Regions from separate parts of the Paenibacillus konkukensis genome, predicted to be linked through region 1. Evidence: a T-box and tRNA genes for the amino acid it is inferred to sense, from the RefSeq annotation. Region 1 holds a T-box; the other regions hold tRNA genes.
The links. The T-box of region 1 lies ahead of SK3146_RS08950 (arginine--tRNA ligase). A T-box ahead of a tRNA ligase gene usually reads a tRNA of that ligase, here a tRNA-Arg.
Positions count from the first base shown of each region.

Region 1 (6,368 bases):
CGCGTCCTTCAACGTCGCTTGGAAACGCGCCGTCAGCCACAGGCGAAACGTTCTCTCTTCGCCTTCCGACTTCAAAATCGGGCACGAGGCGTAAAAATGGTTGAATAGCGTCGACAATTCATGCGCATACGCGCAAATCGTATTCGGCGACAGCTCCCCGGCCGCCGCCTCCAGCGTCTCAGGCCAGTAAGCCAGCTGTCTGATAAGGCTGAGCTCCTGCGGATGCATTCGCTCTCTTTCCGGCACATTCGCCGTGATAGCCTCTGCTTCGCTGCCGGCTTTATCGAGAATGCTGCATCCTCTCGCGTGCGCGTACAATAAATAAACGCCCGTATTGCCCGATATTTCGGTCGCCTGCGCCAGATCGAATACAACCTCGGTTTGCAGATGAAACCTCAGCAAGTAGTAACGGATCGCCGCGGCGGCGATCGTCCGGCTGGACAGACCCGCTTTGCGGGAGCGCTTCGCCTCGATCGCCTCCTCCATCCGGCGGAGCAAATCCGCCGCTTGAATGCCGATCCCTTGGCGGCCCGACATCGGATAGGCATGCTTGCCTTCCGATACGTCCACGCCGAGTCCCGCCGCCGTATCCCTGCTGAGCGAGACGACGCCGTAGCTGACGTGCCTCAGCTGCGCCGCTTGCTTCTCCAGCCCGAGCGCGGCAAGCGACTGCCTGACCATCGCTTGTGGATATTTCTGCCTATGATCGATGACGTTAACGACCATATCCGCCGCGCCCAGCTTTTTCCGGGTCCCCTCGGAATCGGTCGACCATAGCCCTTCGCCGAACTTTTTGTAGCGGAAATCACGGCCCAATACGCCGAACTTCCACAAATGATAGGCAATATCTTTGGCCGTGTACGTCAAAATGCCATTGGAACGGACAAGCACTTTATCAGCCTGAAATTCCGCTTCGCTCCCGGCCGCATCCTCCTGCTTCAGCACCCAGCAGCCTGCCAGCTTCCCGGCAGTTTCCCGGCGGAAAATCGGCGTCGTTCGAAGCAGCTCGAATGCGCTGTCCCAGAAGCCTTCCTTCACGATGCTGCTTTCCCACACGAGCACGTCGTACCGGATGCCGAACTGCTTCATTTCCTCCAGATGCTCGCGGACGATTCGTTCCGCAACAAGAAGCCCCAGCCAGGCGGTATTCGTATGGCCCCGCTCCAGCTCGTGAAGCACCTCGGCCCGCTTCTGCAAAAGCTCCGGTCGCTTCCCGTACTCGCGGTTGATCTTGGCATACGTGTCCCAGCAAAAATCGCCGAACCGGGCGTAATTTCCCGCGTTGCCGGTATGGAGCAGTCCGACGACCGTGTCGGCCAGTTGGTTGCCCAAATCGTCGATATAATTGTGCACCTCGACCGTATAACCGCTGCGTTTCATCATACGGGCGATCGTATCGCCGATGCAGGAATTGCGCAGATGGCCGACATGCGCCGATTTGTTCGGATTGATCGACGTATGCTCAATGATGACTTTCTCCTTTTTCCGCTGAATCTTCTCGGATGACGCTCCCGGAGCGCTCCACTTCGCCCAGTTGACATAGAAATTGAGAAAACCGGGGCCAGCCGTCTCGATTTTGTGAAAGTGCGGTTCGGCTGCGGCATCGTTCATCAGCTTCTCCCTGATCTCCGAAGCTATCGACTGCGGAGACCGCTTGAGCGGTTTGGCCAGCAGCATCGCGGCATTGACGCTGTAATCGCCGTGCTCAGAATGAGCGGGGCGTTCCACGGAAACCTTCACGCCTGCGGGCCGTTCCCTCCCGGAGGTCTCCCATAGCTCGCTAACAATACGTTCTACCGACGAAACAATTATATTTCTGATCATCTGTGTTCCCTCCGTTTAGGATGATAGTGCCAGCGGATAAGCGCCGGCCGATTCCGGCAAAAGCAAAAAAGCCCCCGTCTCCTTGTAAGAGACGAGAGCCTGAAGTTCCCGCGGTGCCACTCTAAGTGCCCATCCGCATTAGCATGCGAATCGGCCGCTCATTAGCGATAACGGTCTCGTACCGGGTTCGCCTACGCCGCCATAAACCGCCGTTTCGGCCAACCATTTCCCGGGTCCGCTTCATTCCGATCCTTCGTACCGGCTTGCACTAACCCGGCTCGCTGCGACTGTCGGTCGGAATTACTCTCCCGTTCATCAATATTCGAATATGCCGTGAAACATCGTCTTTCTATACTTTATAGTAGTTATACTGGAAAAAGGTTTCCATGTCAAGCGGCATTCCAGCAAGGTTATCCGTCAGCATTTCGCTGCAGTGCCTGAGGACGAACCATGGCTCCTTCCGCCGACGAGACGGCGGCGCATTGTGAGGCTCGCAGCCAGTTCCTCCCCCGGCTCGACCTCGATCCCTGCCGTTTACGGCTGCCCGGATGTTTGCAGCATCAGTGCCGGACGCAGCGTCTCATATACTTTCTCGCGGGAATACAGCTCCGCTTCCGCATTCTGCCCCTCGGTATCGGCGACCAGAATCGAAGCTTGGCCGCCCCGCCGGCCGTTCACATAATCGGTCAGCTCCTGCGAGGACAGCGAGTAAGCCTGGATCGTATTGCCTGTGACAGTGATGCTTCCCAAGTAGACTGCCGTCGAGCCGATGCCGGTCACCTGCGTCCCGCCGGCGGCATGATTGGGCGATGCGTTCCAAGTTAAGCCGCTCTCGCTCCATGAAGCGTCCGAAAGTCCGTATACGTCGAATCGGTATGCATCGTCCCCGGGATTGGCGTCGGTCAGTCTGCCGCTTAGCCGCAGCTGCGCGGAGGCGATGCCGCCGACTGCAGGCACGTTGAACTTATAATAGGCGATCGAAGCCGCGGTTCCGTCCGGACTCGTCGTCATCCGGAAGTTTTGCGCGTCGTTCGAGTCTCCCGCGCCGAAATTCGCATCCGGCCGGGAGCGGTCGGCCCAAGCGTCTTCCGCGGCGGCTGCCTGCCGGTCGAACACGGCCTGTACCGCAGAATTCACCAGCAAATCCGCGGCGATGTTGCCCGCAATCTCATTGTCCTCAAGAACGATCCCCGTACCCGCATCGATCTGAACGCCGGTCCGGTTGCCCGTTACCGTATTGCCGGCGATCCAAACATCGGCCGGGTCTCCGGCTCCGACATGGCCGTTGTTTTTGTCCCCCGCATCCCGCATCACGACGATGCCTCTCGAACTCGGCCCCGAGAAACCGCGGATGACGTTATTTCTTATGATCGTTCTCGGCGCATTCAGCACTTCGATGCCGTCATCCGTAACGAACTCCCGCGTCGGTTCCAGCTCGGGATCGAACTCGATCAGATTGTTCTCGACAATCGTATCGGGCGAGCCCATCATTAATTGAATGCCGCGCAGCGAATTGCGGATCACATTGTCGTGAATGTAATTGTACGGGCCGGATGCGTCGTGATTGCTCGGAGACGAACCGCCGGTATTGCCTACGCCGATTCCTCCGCCGTGCCAAACACCCGTCACCGTATTGCCATATACTTCGTTCAAATATTCGTCCTCGCCGTGCAAATCGATCGCATCCAGCGCCGTCCCGGTAAACGTGTTGTCTCTAACGACGTTATTATGCGTATAAGCCTGCAGCAGCGCTCCGTGACGCAGCGCATTCGTGCCGTCAAATAAATTGTTCTGCACCACGTTCCAGCGGGAGTCGTTATAATATCCGAGCCGGTCTTCCTTAAACACCCCTTGAATATCTACGCCGTAGCCGGCCCCGCCGCCTCCGATATCCGTAGCGTTGCGGAAGAGCGAATGCTGGACGACGACATCGTGAGCTTTGCTGATCCTCACGCCGAGCCGCTCGTACTTCTCCACCGTCACATGGTCGACCACGATGTTATGCGGCTCGTTATTCGTATTCGTAGTGCCGGAAGAGCTGTCGTCAATGTAAATGCCGGATTTCGGCCCGCCGCGCTCCGGGCTGGAAACCGTCGTGTCGGTCGGATAAGCACCCGTCCAAGAGGAGCTGATCGTCAGGTTGGAGATGACGATGCCGTTCTTGTTGATCGCCGCCATGACGCGGCTGTTGCTTCCGGTCAGCGAAGAACCGGCCCGATTGTCGAAATCGGAAATCAAGATCGTCCCTTCCTGACTTTCCCCCCGCAGATTGACGCCGCTTTTCAGCACCAGGTTCGAGTTCGCATCTCCCGGAGCCGCCGTCTTCAAGTTATACACGCCATTGGGGAAATACAGCTCATCGCCAGGCTGCGCTTCGTCGATAGCCCGCTGTATGGCCGGACGGTCGTCCTCGCCGTCGGCCGGATCGGCGCCGTATTCGGCGGCGACATCGATCGTTCGGCCCGTCACCGCATTGGGCTGCGGCAGCAGATGAGGCGTTCCATCGGCGTTATACAGCCCCGCTTTCAAATAAGGGACGGCCGTCGGAGCATGAGAACCCGGTTCCTCGGCTACAGGCTCGAGGACGGCCCCGTTCGGATTGGGCGCATACACCTGAAGCTCTTGAATGCCGTTATACGCGGTCGCCGAGTTGCCTTCGCCGGTCAGCTTAATATAGCGCGCTTCCGTATCGGGAAGCTGCACAGCTTCCAATCCGGCGGAAGAACCGCTGCTCTGGCCCGTATATACCCTTGTCCATGCGAGTCCGTCATTAGACACGTCGAGATGGAACCGGGATGAACGGACGTCTCCTTTGTACCAGGCGATACCCAAATAACCGATTGAAGATGCGGCGCCCAAATCGTATTGAATCCACTGTCCCTGACCGTTTGCGCCCCAGCGCGTGCTCAGCTTGTTGTCCGCCGAGGCTTGCGGCTTGTTGCCGTCGTCGGAGCTTGCCGTTATCCCCGCCGGGTCGAGCGGGTATCTGGACCGGGGAGTAGCGCTTGCCGGAGCCGAGTCGTCGCTGCTGACCCCGCTGTCGTTAACCGCCTGAACGACATAATAATAGGTCGTTCCGTTCGACAGCGATCCGCTATCCTCCAGCGCGAGGGCATTAAGTCCGGCAGCGATCGGCATAAACGGTCCGGTCGGAGAAGCCGACCGCTTGACGGTATATCCCGCCGCTTCGTTCACCGGACTCCAAGCCACCTTCACTTTGCCATTGCCCGGGACAGCCGTAACCGCCGAAGGGGAGTCCGGAGGCGTCGACGGAGACGCGGCGACCTGCGCGGACAACGGGCCTTCGCCCTGGGCGTTCACTCCCGCCACGGCGTAATAGTAAATGTGTCCGGGGATTAGCCCGGTATCCGTATAAGAGAGCGCTGCCGCTCCGACCTCCCCGATCGTCTCGTAAGGCCCGCCCGGCTGCTCGCTGCGCTTGATACGGTAAGCGGTCACGTCGGCGGACGCGTGCCAGGTTAAGGCGGCCTGCGACAGGCCGACCACCGCGAACAAACCGGCCGGGGCCGCCGGCGGAACCGTTGAAGCCGTCGAAGCGGCCGTCAGTTCGCCCGACGGGAGTCCCTCCGCTTCGGGGCGATCCTCGGCGGACGCGACAGCCGATACGACATAGCTGTAAGCGGTCCCGTCAGGCACGAGGTCCGTGTACGAAGCTTCACTGACGGTGGCAAGCATCGTATACGGGCCGCCCGGAGAGGAGCTGCGCTTCACGGCATAGCGGCCGCCCGTTCCGTTCCAGCCGAGGCTGATCTGCCCGTCGACGGCGGCCATCGCCGCGAGTCCCGTCGGGGCCGGCGGCACGACGTTGACCGCGTACATATCGTCGAATGACGCCGCAGCTCCTCCCGCGGCGAAGAATCCGACCCGATTCGCAGCGGTGCCGCCGGGCGCTTCCGAGAGCGAAGTGTCCTCCGCGACGTAAAGCGTCGGACCTCCTTCCGCCGAACCGGCCAGCGATGCTCCGCTCACCGTCAGCTTCAACCGGTAATAGCGGTCCGCATCGAAGCCGGGGATGACGGCCGACTTCAACGTCGTGTTAGCGCCCGCCGCGCGCTTGCCGAGGCTGAGCTTCCCGTCACGATTCAGCGATAACCAGTAATAATTGCTGCTGTCTCTGTAGCGGGCCGTAATGCCGGCGGCGGCGGTCGTGTCGGATTTGACGAGCGCCGAGTAAGCGACATTGTTGCCTACGAAATCCTTGTTGTAGAGCAGCGTCGTGGAGGACTGCTGCCCCCCGATCCGGATGAAATGATTCGCGGCTTCGTCCGCGTCGGCCTCGACGGACCAGTTATTGGCGCTTGCATTGGCCGCCCAATGGTAGGCTGTGCTGCTGCTCGTGTTGAATACGGCGCTTGTGCTGAACCCTTGAAAGTCTTCATAGATGTCGGTCTCCGTTGTAACGGCGCGCGCCGTTCCGGGAAGCTGCGCCGCTCCGCAGAGGAGCAGCCCCGCCGTCAAGCAGCTGACGCTTCTTTTCCAAAGCCGTAACGATGGCTTGCTGCGCATGATTCAATCTCCTTTCG
Region 1 is NZ_CP027059.1:2,071,665-2,078,032, forward strand. It holds gene SK3146_RS08950 (arginine--tRNA ligase) at 1-1,824, opposite strand, end outside; T-box leader at 1,909-2,149, opposite strand; gene SK3146_RS08955 (discoidin domain-containing protein) at 2,359-6,351, opposite strand.

Region 2 (6,368 bases), 2.2 Mb from region 1:
CTCGAGAAGTGCAAGTGGAGCTGGTCGATGTGGAATGCGACGGCCGTAACGTAGACGAACGCACGACGATCATTCAAACGCTTATCGATGATTACGTCCGTCATATTCATGAATGCGCTCAGCAGCTTCACGCTGTAACGAAGTGACAGATAAGCAACGGAGGGATAGGCTGTGACGAAAAATAAGAGCAGTGTAGATAAAAATCTGCAAAATGTGGTCAAAGACCTCGATCAGACTGCGGTAAACAGTCATCATGCGCAGCAGCTGCAGCAGCAAACGAATGACCGCCGCCACCAAGATGCACTGAATCATGACGAACCTATGCAAACTCCGGAAGCGACTTTATCGAATAAACCAACGGATTAAAGGGAGGTTTAACCTATGCCTAAAGATATTGCTCAGCCTGTCAACCCTCCAAGCGGACAAAAACAACGCAGCGAGGCGAACCATCAGCCGACGGAGCCTTTGTCCGGTTCGAAAAAAGTAAAGCAGGCCAATCATTCCAGGCACAATAACGGCGAAGGCTGAATATAATCGAATATCGTGCGGCGACAGCTCCTTCAGTCTTCTGCAGGGAGCTGTCGTTTTTATATTACGGATTTTTCGCAGACAAATAGTGGAAACACTCAACGACCAGCTGCTGCGCAGCTTCTTCGTCGCCGGCGTATCCGTATAGTGACCCCCTAACGTTAATTGTTCGCATACATCGTCAAGCATTGAGCAAATGGAAATCGTAAATTCATCGAATACAATAAAAAATAGCTTGTTATCATCGAACACGCTGTCCCACACCTCATTCCTGGCATTCTCATCATTTTAGCACGAAGGAAATAAAATGGAAACTGATTTTGCTTATGAAATGTGAAGATGGCGTATTACTTCCTTAGGGTGACCGTGTATGAGGAACGGTCACTTTCCCTCCCTGCTGCGTACAATGGTAGCATAACGGGAGGCGAAGCAGTATGGTCATATTAAAAACACCGGAAGAGATCGCATATATTCGCAAAGCGGGACGCATATTGGCTCGCTGCCATCAACAAATCGCGCAAATGATTCGGCCCGGAATGACAACGCTGGAGATTAACGATTTTGCCGAGCAGTTTTTGGTACAAAACGGCGCCAAACAGGTAACCAAAGGCTACAAAGGATTCCCTTATGCGACATGCGCGTCGATCAACGATGTTATCGCTCACGGATTTCCCAACAGCACCCCTTTACGCGGCGGGGATATTGTCAAAATCGATATCGTATGCAGCGTCGACGGATGGATCGCCGATTCGGCCCGGACTTATGCCGTCGGCAAGCTGTCTCCCGATGCGGAGAAGCTGGTCAGAGTGACGAAAGAATGCCTCGATCTGGCGATTCCTAAGGCGGTAGCAGGGGCGAGAATCGGGGATGTGATGCATGTCGTGCAGAAGCATGCGGAAGGAGCAGGCTTCTCCGTCGTCCGCGATCTGGTAGGGCATGGCGTCGGACGGTCGCTGCATGAAGAGCCTACCTTCCCCCATGTCGGGACGCCGGGGAAAGGCTTTAAGCTGAAGGAAGGGATGGTCATTACGATCGAGCCGATGATCAATGCCGGCGGCTATGAAATGTTCGTGGAAATGGACGGGTGGACGGCGCGCACATGGGACGGTTCCTTGTCCGCTCAGTTCGAGCATACCGTAGCGATTACCAAGGAGGGGCCCGTTATTTTGACGGAGTTGTAGGTCGGAATTCGGTGAAAAGGCTCGAGACGGCCTTTTTTCCCGCATCGAACTATGGTATAATAAGATTTACCGCGCGCCCGTAGCTCAGCAGGATAGAGCGACAGTTTCCTAAACTGCAGGTCGTACGTTCGAATCGTATCGGGCGCGCCATTTTCACAAAACGATGATGTTTATAACAAATCTTCTGCATATGCAGGGGTTTTTTTGTTGTTTAGGAAATGATGCGTAGCAATTTCCTGTGGGTATCCGGGGGCTCCCCCGAAAGTAATGTCTACCCATAGAACGATCCCAGCGGAATGGTTAGACGCCGATCCAGCTGAAGCTAGATGCGGACGGAATAAGCTTCAGAGCATCACGTCACTTTTGGGGGATTTGTTCTTATACAATGGAATCCAATTCTACATATTCGGCCGTTATCGTCATAGCTGCCGCTGCCGTAGGACGTTATATATATAATTCAAAGGGTCAAGAGGAGGGCTTAACATGAACATTGCTTTTATCGTATTTGATCGAATGACGACGCTCGATTTTTACGGTTTCTTCGATGCCGTGACTAGACTTTCAAGAATTGACGCATATAAAGAGAAGGTTACTTGGGATTTGTGCGCAACGACAAAAGAGGTTAAGGATGACCGGGGCGTCACGATTAGCGTTAACAAAACGAGCCCGGATCTTGCCGAATACGATATGATTTTCATTCCCGGCGGCATGCCCACGAGACAGCTTAGGAACGATCCTGAATTTATCGCCTGGCTGCAGACGGCTAGCGATTCCGCTATGAAGGTATCCGTATGTACCGGGGCGCTGTTGCTTGGAGCGGCAGGCTGGCTGGAGGATAAGCGTGCCACTACCAATCCTACGGCGTACGAGCTGCTTGAGCCTTACTGCAAGGAGGTAGCGCGCAGCCGTATCGTCAAGGACGGTAACATGATCACTGGGGGAGGCGTCGCCGCTTCAATCGATGTCGGATTGTTCCTCGTGGAACTTCTAGCCGGAGCAGAGGTTGCGAAGGGCATTCAGCAGTCGATGGATTATCCTTATTACCGCACAGGCGTACCGAATGGCGATTACACGGTTTAAAAGAGAAAAAATACGATAGGACCCGTTGATGAAGCTGCCCTTCCGGCGGCTTTTTTCAATGTACGAAATTTTTTTGAAAACAGGTGCAGTGGTTTGGCGGATACATCCGTCTATTAGTAAGGAGAGGAGGGGGAGAACATTTCAGAGGAAACGGAATGGATTGAACGCATATTGGCCGGCGATGTGCAGTCATTTCGCTTCATTATGGACAAATACAATCCGTATTTGTTCCAAGTTGCGTTTTCGGTGCTGCGCTCAACTAAGGACGCAGAAGATGTGACGCAGGAAGCGCTGTTGAAGATTTATGCTTCTCTCCCTCAATATAAGCATCAAGGCTTTAAGACGTGGATTACCCGAATTACCGTGAACAAAGCCATTGATTATAAACGGGCATTGGAGCGTAAACGGGAGCAGTTGACGGACGAGCCGGAGCTGCTGCTTCCGGACGACTCCGCGAACACGGTAGAGGATGAAGTGTTGTATAAACAGAGACAGCAGCGGGTTCGGGAATGTCTGGATGATTTGCCGGATAATTACCGCGATGTGCTGGTTGCATTTTATATTGAGGACAAGAGCTATCAACAAATTGCAGTAGAGCAAGGAGTTACCTTGAAGACGGTGGAATCGAAGCTGTATCGTGCCAAGCACTGGATTCGCAAGCATTGGAAAGAGGAGGAGTGGGGATGAATCATTATACGATTCAGCAGTGGAGCCGATATGTAAGGCAGCAGCTATCAGCGGATGAGCAGCTGCAATATGAAGCGCACCTGGGCTCATGCGACCAGTGTCTTGAGCGGTATATGCAATGTCTGGAATCGTCCGGAGAAGAGCTGCCGGAGCTGCCGAATTCAGCTTCCGTCACGATCTCCGAATCGGTTATGCGGCAAATCGGCAAGGAAGAGGCTCTTTTAACCGAGCCTGTCGAGGTTCGGCAGCGGCGCCCCAAAACGCCGGCGTTCTTCCGGCATCCGCTGTTCCATTATACGGTAGCTGCGGTTATAACGATTCTGTTGATGGGAACCGGAGCCTTCCAATCGTTAGCAGACCGAATCGGAAAGGCTGAAACGAACGTGGAAGCGGCGGGAATGCTGCAGGAATCATCGCGGCCTTCCGTATCCCACCAGATTATGGAGAAAACCATCGGTATGCTGGATGCGATCCAGCATAAACAGGACAAAGGGGGAACACGATAATGCAACCTAAAAATCCGATGACAGCGCTGCTGTTATCTTTCATCCCCGGAATGGGACACTTATACTTGAATCGGATCGTACGGGCTGTGCTGTACGGCTTCGGTTTTTTCGGGCCGGTTCTGCTGATGTTCCTGCTAGTTATTACGGGGAAATACCGATATAACGGGGAGTTTTTAGCTTTTCTGCTGGTGGTGGCGCTGTTGGTAGGGCTGATTAATATGATCGATATGGTCATTACGTTGGTCAGAGGCCGCATGGAGCCGCTGGCAACCAATACGCATGCGGCGTATTATACGGGAGATACCAGGGCGACGGTCATTCAGCCCAAAGATAACGACCGATTTCTGACCATTCTGTTATCGTTTATTCCGGGTCTCGGCCATTTTCATCTGGGGTTGATGCAGCGCGGGCTCGCCTTCCTCATTGCATTCTTCGGAAGTTTAGCGATGGTATTTTTCATTGCGATTCTTACGCATAGAGAGGGATTTCTAGCTTTCCTCGCCATCCTGCCGATCATCTGGCTGTACTCCATGTTCGATTGCATTCAGCAGCTCAACCGTAAGCAGCGGGGCGAGACACTGATCGATCAAACGTTCTTTGACGATTTCCAGGACAGCCGCGAGGACGGGCGTAAAAGCAAAATGATCGCGACCTTCCTCTCCATCGTTCCCGGAGCGGGGCATATGTACCTTGGTCTTCAAAAACGCGGCTTGCAGCTGATGGCGGCCTTCCTGCTATGCGTGTACATTATGGATGTGCTGCGGTTATCGATTTTTCTGTTCCTGATCCCTATTTTGTGGTTTTACAGCTTTTTCGATGCGCTGCAGCTGATATCCAAGCAAGACCGCGAGGAGCTTAAAGATATTCCGTTCGTCGATTGGCTGATTAATCATCAGAAATGGGTCGGCATTATTTTGCTGGTGCTCGGCGCTTATTACTTGCTGGACGAAGTGCTGCTAAGCGCGCTGGACCGGATGTTTCCGAAGGAACGGATTTCGATGCTGTTCCATCAATATTTCCAAACGTTCCTTGTATCCGTTATTTTGATCGGCGGAGGACTTCGCTTACTGCTGGGAAGCAAAAATAAAAGGAGCTGAAAACGATGAAAAAATGGCGCGTAGGAACGCTGTCGATGGGAATATCCCTCATTTTATTAGGCTGCATTTTGTTTGCTTCCCAGTGGAAGGGGCTGGAGGCATTCGATACGTTTATTACGTGGTGGCCGCTGATTTTGGTGCTGCTCGGATTGGAGATTATCGTCTACTTAAGCTTTTCCCGCAAGGAAGAAAGCCGCATTCATTACGATATGATGAGTTTGTTTTTCGTAGGGATGCTGTGCGTCGGCTGTCTCGGTTTTACACTTCTTACGTCCGTAGGTCTTGTTGGGGAAGTGCGCTCCATGCTGGGGGCCACGGAGGAAACCCGCGATCTTCCGCCCGTTAAGGAAGCGCTTGGGGATAGCGTGAAAAAAGTGGTAGTCCAGTCGGCCGATTCGAGAATCAAAATCGACAAGTCGTCCGTACGGGAGCTGCAGGTATTCGGTACGTTCCGGGAGCGGCTGAAGGCGGGCGAGACATCTCATCCTCTGCAAAAGGAGCAGGTTGTTTCGGTACATACGGCGGGAGAAACGATGTACGTACAGATTAAGCCGCTTCCAACGGAACAAGGGCTGAATTCCTATTATCCTTGGATGACGGTGACGGTAGTGCTGCCCCAGGATGTGCAGGTCGAGCTTAGGGGAGCGGACAATCGCGTTATCTCATAAAAAGACGGATAGTCGCGGGGCCAAAGCGGTATCGCCGCAAAAAAAGAAGCAGGAGCCGGTTTAACCCGTGCTCCTGCTTTTATGCTTTGCCCCGCAGACGGCGGAAAAATTGCGTCAGCATCGAGCTGCACTCTTCCTGGAGGACGCCGCTGACAACGTCGACGCGATGGTTAAACCGCTCTTCCTGCAGCAGGTTCATCAATGTGCCTGCGCAGCCAGCCTTGGGATCGGCGGTGCCGTAGATGACCTGCGGAATCCGGGCTTGGACGATCGCCCCGGCGCACATCGGGCAAGGCTCCAGCGTGACATACAGCCGGCAATCGAGCAGCCGCCAGGCTTGCAGATAATTGCTGGCTTCCTTGATCGCGATAAGCTCGGCATGGGAGAGCGGGTCGCGCGACGTTTCGCGCAGATTATGCCCGCGGCCGATGATTCGATCCTGCCAGACGACGACGGCGCCGATAGGCACTTCGAGCAGCGCTTCGGCCTTGCGGGCTTCTTCAATGGCTGCGTTCATAAATGGAATATGTTCTTGCACACAGGCACCTCTTTTCTACGTTTTACTTATCCACAAAGCCCGCCAAACGAACAAATATTCGATTTGTTAACATGCTGTGGATA
Region 2 is NZ_CP027059.1:4,308,484-4,314,851, reverse strand. It holds gene SK3146_RS18590 (hypothetical protein) at 1-146, shown strand, start outside; gene SK3146_RS18585 (hypothetical protein) at 172-366, shown strand; gene SK3146_RS18580 (small acid-soluble spore protein P) at 382-528, shown strand; gene map (type I methionyl aminopeptidase) at 963-1,709, shown strand; tRNA gene SK3146_RS18570 (tRNA-Arg) at 1,783-1,859, shown strand; gene SK3146_RS18565 (DJ-1/PfpI family protein) at 2,193-2,789, shown strand; gene SK3146_RS18560 (RNA polymerase sigma factor) at 2,973-3,476, shown strand; gene SK3146_RS18555 (anti-sigma factor) at 3,473-3,982, shown strand; gene SK3146_RS18550 (hypothetical protein) at 3,982-5,079, shown strand; gene SK3146_RS18545 (LiaF transmembrane domain-containing protein) at 5,085-5,747, shown strand; gene tadA (tRNA adenosine(34) deaminase TadA) at 5,827-6,264, opposite strand.
Region 2: it has a tRNA-Arg gene. The T-box ahead of SK3146_RS08950 (arginine--tRNA ligase) is inferred to sense a tRNA for this amino acid. The anticodon was not compared.

Region 3 (6,368 bases), 2.3 Mb from region 1:
TTAAAAACGCAATGATTGAGCATGCAGTGAATCTCCAGTACGATTACTTATTTTTGATCGATTCCGATTTGGTTTTGCACCCGGATACGATCGAACATTTGGCAGCAGCGGGGAAAGATATCGTCTCGGAAATTTTCTGGACCCGGTGGCAGCCAGGCGCTTCCATGCAGCCTCAAGTATGGCTTCATGACGAATATAAGCTGTGGGAATATCGGCCGGGAGAGTATCTGAGCAGCGAGGACATCGCCGCGCGTACGGCTGCATTTATCGCCAAGCTAAGGATTCCGGGGATCTATGAGGTGGGCGGCTTGGGCGCTTGCACGTTAATCAGCCGGCATGCCCTGTTGTCCGGTGTCCATTTCAAGCCGATTAAAAACCTCTCCTTCTGGGGGAGGACCGGCACTTTTGCATTCGGGCAGCGGCTCTCGGATTTTCGTTATTCGTCGACACGCATTATCCTGCGCTGCATTTGTATAGGGATTCCGATTTGGAACGAGTGGAAGCGTTCAAGAGGGAAGCTGGGATTGCAGCCGGCGACCGTAATCCGCTTCCCGCCTTCCTGGGTACGGAGGTGAGGCGGACGCAGAAATTGACATTATCCATGGTCGTTAAAAATGAAGCGGACCGGTTTCTGAAAGAGGCGTTGTCGGAGCATCGGAAATATATCGACGAGGCGGTAATTATCGATGACGGCAGTACGGACGGTACGGCCGAGCTTTGTCTCGAAATGCTGCATGGAATCCCTGTAAAGCTCATCCGGAATGAGCAATCCAAATTCAGCAATGAGATCGAATTGCGCAAGCAGCAATGGGAGGAGACGCTGGCAACGAATCCGGATTGGATTCTGAATCTGGACGCGGACGAAATATTCGAGCGAAAATTTGCCGACAGCGTCCGCCGGTTGATCGAGGACTCCGGTACCGATTTGTTTTGCTTTCGGCTGTATGATTTCTGGAATGCGACGCATTACCGGGAAGACCATTTATGGCGGTCGCACTTTTTTTACCGTCCGTTCTTGCTTCGTTACCGGAGCGACAGAACGTACACGTGGAAGGAAACGCAGCAGCACTGCGGCAGATTTCCGGAGAACATCTTTGCACTCCCTCATCGTTTATCCGACTTGCGGTTGAAGCATCTGGGCTGGTCCGAATCCAGTCACCGGCGGGAAAAGTATGAACGGTACTTGAAGCTCGATCCCGATGCCAAGTTCGGGTGGAAAGAACAGTACATGTCGATTCTGGATGAAAATCCGAATTTGATCGAGTGGATGGAATAATCGGGTCCTTGGGAGGGTGCAAACGTTGTCTTTGAACATCATTCATACGATGCCGCTGCTGATCCGCAGCGACGATGCGCTCGGTTACGATGTTGCGATGCTGCGCCGTGCGGCCGAAAGCTTGCGGGCGTCCGACGATCACACGCTTGTCGTATATAATCAGGGCGGCTTAAGCAATGCGCAGCTGTCCGGGCTGTTCGGCGCATTCGGCTTGGCTCCCGTTATACTGGGCGACGGCGCCAATGTCGGGATCGCGCAAGCGAGGCAGAGCTGTTTCCGCTACGTTTGGGATCGATTTAAGGAAGTGCCCTATATTTCTGAAATTCATGTCGATATGGCATTTCCTAGAAATTGGCATGTGCCGCTCATCGCATATTTGGAATCTTCCGACGATCCCTTAGTTTGTCCGGGCATACTGACGTCCGGCGGCGAGCTGCAGCCTCTCGGCCTGTACGGCACGGTGCCGCAACAGACGGACGAATTGATCGCGTATTTGGAGAGCTTATCGAGGAACGAGATCAGAGAAGGCTTCGTGCATCCCGTCGTTCACAAGTCCGCCGCTCTGCGCGAAGTGGGCGGGTACGACACCCGGTTTATGAAAGGGAAGCAGGGGTATGAGGACGACAGCTTGCTCGTCGGCTACTCCTTTTATATGGGAACGCGGAATCGGTGGAAGCCGAAATGCTGCTTGCATTCATGGGTGTATCACGCCACGATGGCGCAAAGAATGTCGCTGCCTGACAGACATGCGGATTTTACGTTAAATGAAACAGGCTTATTTCAAAAGTACGGCGCTTACGGGCTGGAGCAGCTGTCGGCGCTTTATCCGAACTCGAAGGTATTCGAGCAGCTGCTGCAAAAATTCGTGCCGCAGGGCAACGGACGGGAGTGAAAGGATGTCTGACCAGCAGAAGAAAGTGTGGGACGGGATTTGGTCGGGGAATGTTTCGTATTCGTGGGACCCGCTCAGTCAATCCATATATGAAACGATGCGGGAGCTGGCCGGCGATTTCCGCGACAAGGATATACTGGAGGCGGGCTCGGGAAGCGGCAAAATTTCGCTGCGTCTGGCCGGAGAGGGAGCGCGCGTGACATTGGTCGATTACTCGGAAAAAGCTCTCGCCAACAGCAGGGCCGCGTTTCGCAGTGCAGGCTGCGAAGGGAGCTTCGTGTTGTCGGACATCCGATGCATGGAGGTGTCCGGGCAGAGCAACGATCTTACCTGGAATGCGGGGGTGCTGGAGCATTTTACTTCGGATGAGAAGGTAGCCATTCTGCGCGAAATGGCCAGGGTGACCCGGCCCGGAGGCATGGTCGTTACGCTAACTCCTTATGCCAAATGTTTGCCGTATCGCGCCGGCAAAGCGTATGGCGAGCGTCAAGGGACGTGGATGTACGGTATCGAGGAGCCGGTGCTGACCGTCGAAGACGAATTCCGGAGGAGCGGCATCGAATGGATCGGAGAAACGAATATCGGATTTCTCAATAGTTTGGACTTTCTGGATTATATACCGGAGGCGCAGCCGGTCAAGCAAGCGATACGGCAATGGTATGAGACGCTGCCGGCAGAAGAACAGCGGCTGTTTCCGGGATATTTGCTCGTCAGCGCAGGGAAGGTACGGGCTTTTGGCGGTACAGCGTGATCCAATTGCAAGCACGGATATGAACAAGACGGCCAATCATTGCTTGCTTTCAAGGAGAGGCGTCTCTCTTCCGCATGAGTGAAACTGGCCAGCGGATTTATTCCAGGCGATATGTCGGCATATCGCCTGAACCTGCCTAAAGCCCGATTTTCGGTACGCGCTATGGGCCATTCCGGTTTCCCAATGTTGGACGACGAACGCGTACCGGCCTTGACAACCATTTCTTATATGTTACAATAAGCAAATGAACTTATGTGCCCTTAGCTCAGCTGGATAGAGCGTTTGACTACGAATCAAAAGGCCGGGAGTTCGAATCTCTCAGGGCACGTCAAAAAAACTGATTTCGCATCATGCGAAATCAGTTTTTTTCTTTTTCAGCCTCTCGCAAGCTCCAGGCTTGCCGGGGCAATGATTTATTCGCTCAAATCAGACTCGTTTTCGTTAACAGCAGAGGAGGTAGCATTTGCATTCTCTGCGTTGTTTTGCAGCAGGGAAGATAATTGTTCTACTTGCTGCTGCTGTTCAGCATCCTCAGCGCTAGCTTTGGCGGCGTTCAGACCGTGCTGAACCGCGTCGTTTTGATTCTCAGCCATTCGAAATCACCTCCTCGTTCATCTGCATACTAGTATGTCACGATCGAGGAGGAGGTATTCATTGGTTCTCATTTCGCTTAGCTTCGCCGGATTCGCTGCCGGAGACATCCATCGTGCCGTTCTCAAGCTGCACGACACCGTCGCTGGTTCCCGCCGCATACACATCGTTTAATTGTTCTTTGGTGACCGATTGCCCTTGCTTAGCGGTCGAGCGTTGAGACGATTGGGGAGACATAAATGGAATCGCCGCCTTCGATTAAATTGTAGTTACGTTCGTTAATGTCTCTCTCGCTCAAACACTTTATGCGAATTTACTCAAATTTGAGTTCCGGGAAAATGCGAAGCCGCGCCGATTCCGAAAATCAGGAAGATGAGAAGGAAAAATATAATGTAGAGGACGATGACGATAACGGCAAGGAGCAAGGAGGCTCTGGCGTAATTTTTTTTGTTGGGATTGGTATGATCTCCGAAGGCCCATACGAACAGCATAATGATGTTTACGATGGGAATGGCGCATAAGATGAAGGTCAAGATCCAATGCTTCACAGAGACTACAGGCGCTTGCGCCGACGCAGGGGGGACATAACTTCCTTGGGTCGGATTAGTCAGTTCAGAGTTCAATACAATCACTCCTTTGGATAATAAAATTATACCTGCCATAGTTTGACAGATGTTGTAACTTTATAAAAATAGTTAGGAGGAAAAGCACATTATTTGAAGAAGATAATGTAGTAATATAGTAAAATAACCGGATAAAAGAGGTACATGCCATGAATGAACCGCAAAAGGAACAAGATTGGACGGATAAGACGGCCTTATCGCTGGAACCGTCTCTACACGTCAATGACACGCTGTTCCGTAATGCGTTTGATTATGCTGCAATCGGAATGGCATTGATCGATCTGAACGGAAGATGGCTCAAAGTGAACCGCTCCCTATGCGGAATTATCGGTTATTCGGAACAAGAGCTGTTATCGACGGATTATCAAAGCTTGACGCATCCCGACGATCTGGAATTAAATCTTGAACATATGAGACGGCTGCTGTCTGGAGATTGGGTAAGCTTTCAGATGGAAAAGCGTTTTTTTCATAAAACGGGCAAAGTGATCTGGATTCTGCTTCATGTATCGCTCGTTCGCTCTCCTCAGGGAAAGCCGCTCTGCACGATTGCACAAATTCAAGATATTAGCTCCCGCAAGCAATTAGAACAAAAATACAAATCGCTGATCGAGTACAACCCTGCCGGGATTTGCTCTCTGGATATGGAGGGCCGGATCGACGGGCTGAATCCCGCCATGGAGAAAATCATCGGGTACGAGGCTTCCGAGCTGCTGCATACGTCGTTCAAATCGATTATTGCCGGCGAAAAGGACCAGCTGCATATTTTCCAGAACGGTACGGACGGAGAGCAGCTTAATACGGAAATCGCGCTGACTCATAAGATGGGCCATCAAGTTTATTTGGGGGCCAAGGACGTGCCTATCATTGTGGACGGGCGCATCGTCGGATTTTATATCATAGCCCGGGACATCACCGAATTGAAGAAGACGAAGGAATCTTTGGCCGTGCTGCAGCAGGATCTGCAGGATGTGGTGCGCAAGCAGCAGGGAATGACCTTTAAATTCAAAAAGCTCGACGGCCGCTTCATTCATACGCTGTGCGACGGGGAGCTCGTATTCCGCCTCGGGCTGACGCCGGAGAAGGTGGTCGGCAAGGAGCTGAGCGAGTTTGTTTCCGCGGATATCGCCGAGGTGAAGGAGCGCTACTACGAACGAGCGTGGAGCGGCGAAGAGCATGTGCTGTACGAAGGCCAGATTAACCAAATTACATACATCGCCTCGCTGCGGCCTATTAAAAGAGATGAGCAGGTCGTAGAGGTTATCGCTTCCTGTATCGATATCACCGAGCGCAAACGGGCGGAAGAGGACTTGCTGACAACCAAAGAAATGCTGGAGTCTCTTATTACGAATACTTCCGATGCGATCGACGTCATCGATTTACAGTTTAACGTGCTGCAGGTCAATCATGCTTTTGAGAAAATATACGGTTTTGGCGTCGAGGAAATCGTAGGCAAGCCGCTTTGCATTATTCCGGAGGATAAGCAAGAGGAAGCGGCGCAGCTGATGGAGCGATTGCTGTCGGGGCAGGAGGTTACCGATTTTGAAACGGTGCGGCTGCATAAGAACGGAACCCCGCTTCATATCAGTCTGACGATCTCTCCGATCAAAAACGCGGAAGGCGACACAGTAGCGATCGCCGGTATATCCAGGGACATTACCGAGCGGAAAAAGACGGAGGAGTTTCTAAGAAAATCGGACAGACTGTCTGTCGTAGGGCAGTTGGCGGCAGGGCTTGCGCACGAGATTCGAAATCCGCTCACCTCATTAAAAGGGTTTCTCCAGCTTATGCGCGAGAGAGGCCCGAATCAGGATCATTATTATGAAATTATGAGCGCCGAGCTGAATCGAATTAATTTTATCGTGAGCGAGTTTCTGATTATAGCGAAGCCGCAGGTCATTCAATACGAAATGTATTCGCTGAACCAGCTGATTCATACGGTGATTCAACTGCTGGAACCGGAAGCGACGATGAATAACGTCCGCATGTCGGTGAAGATGACCGATGATCCGATTATGATTTATTGTTCCGAGATTCAGATGAAGCAAGTGTTTATCAATTTATTGAAAAATGCGATAGAGGCTATGCAAGCCGGAGGAGAGGTACGGGTAGAAGCTTACGTCGAGCGGCAGCAGGTGCATCTTAGGGTGGTCGACAACGGAGCGGGAATTCCCCGCGAGCGGCTGGCGTCGCTTGGAGAGCCGTTCTACACGACGAAGGAAAAAGGAACCGGCCTCG
Region 3 is NZ_CP027059.1:7,698,738-7,705,105, forward strand. It holds gene SK3146_RS35205 (glycosyltransferase family 2 protein) at 1-575, shown strand, start outside; gene SK3146_RS35210 (glycosyltransferase) at 590-1,276, shown strand; gene SK3146_RS33715 (hypothetical protein) at 1,302-2,168, shown strand; gene SK3146_RS33720 (class I SAM-dependent methyltransferase) at 2,173-2,919, shown strand; gene SK3146_RS33725 (hypothetical protein) at 2,998-3,159, shown strand; tRNA gene SK3146_RS33730 (tRNA-Arg) at 3,174-3,247, shown strand; gene SK3146_RS33735 (hypothetical protein) at 3,333-3,512, opposite strand; gene SK3146_RS33740 (DUF4025 domain-containing protein) at 3,571-3,747, opposite strand; gene SK3146_RS33745 (hypothetical protein) at 3,828-4,133, opposite strand; gene SK3146_RS33750 (PAS domain S-box protein) at 4,283-6,368, shown strand, end outside.
Region 3: it has a tRNA-Arg gene. The T-box ahead of SK3146_RS08950 (arginine--tRNA ligase) is inferred to sense a tRNA for this amino acid. The anticodon was not compared.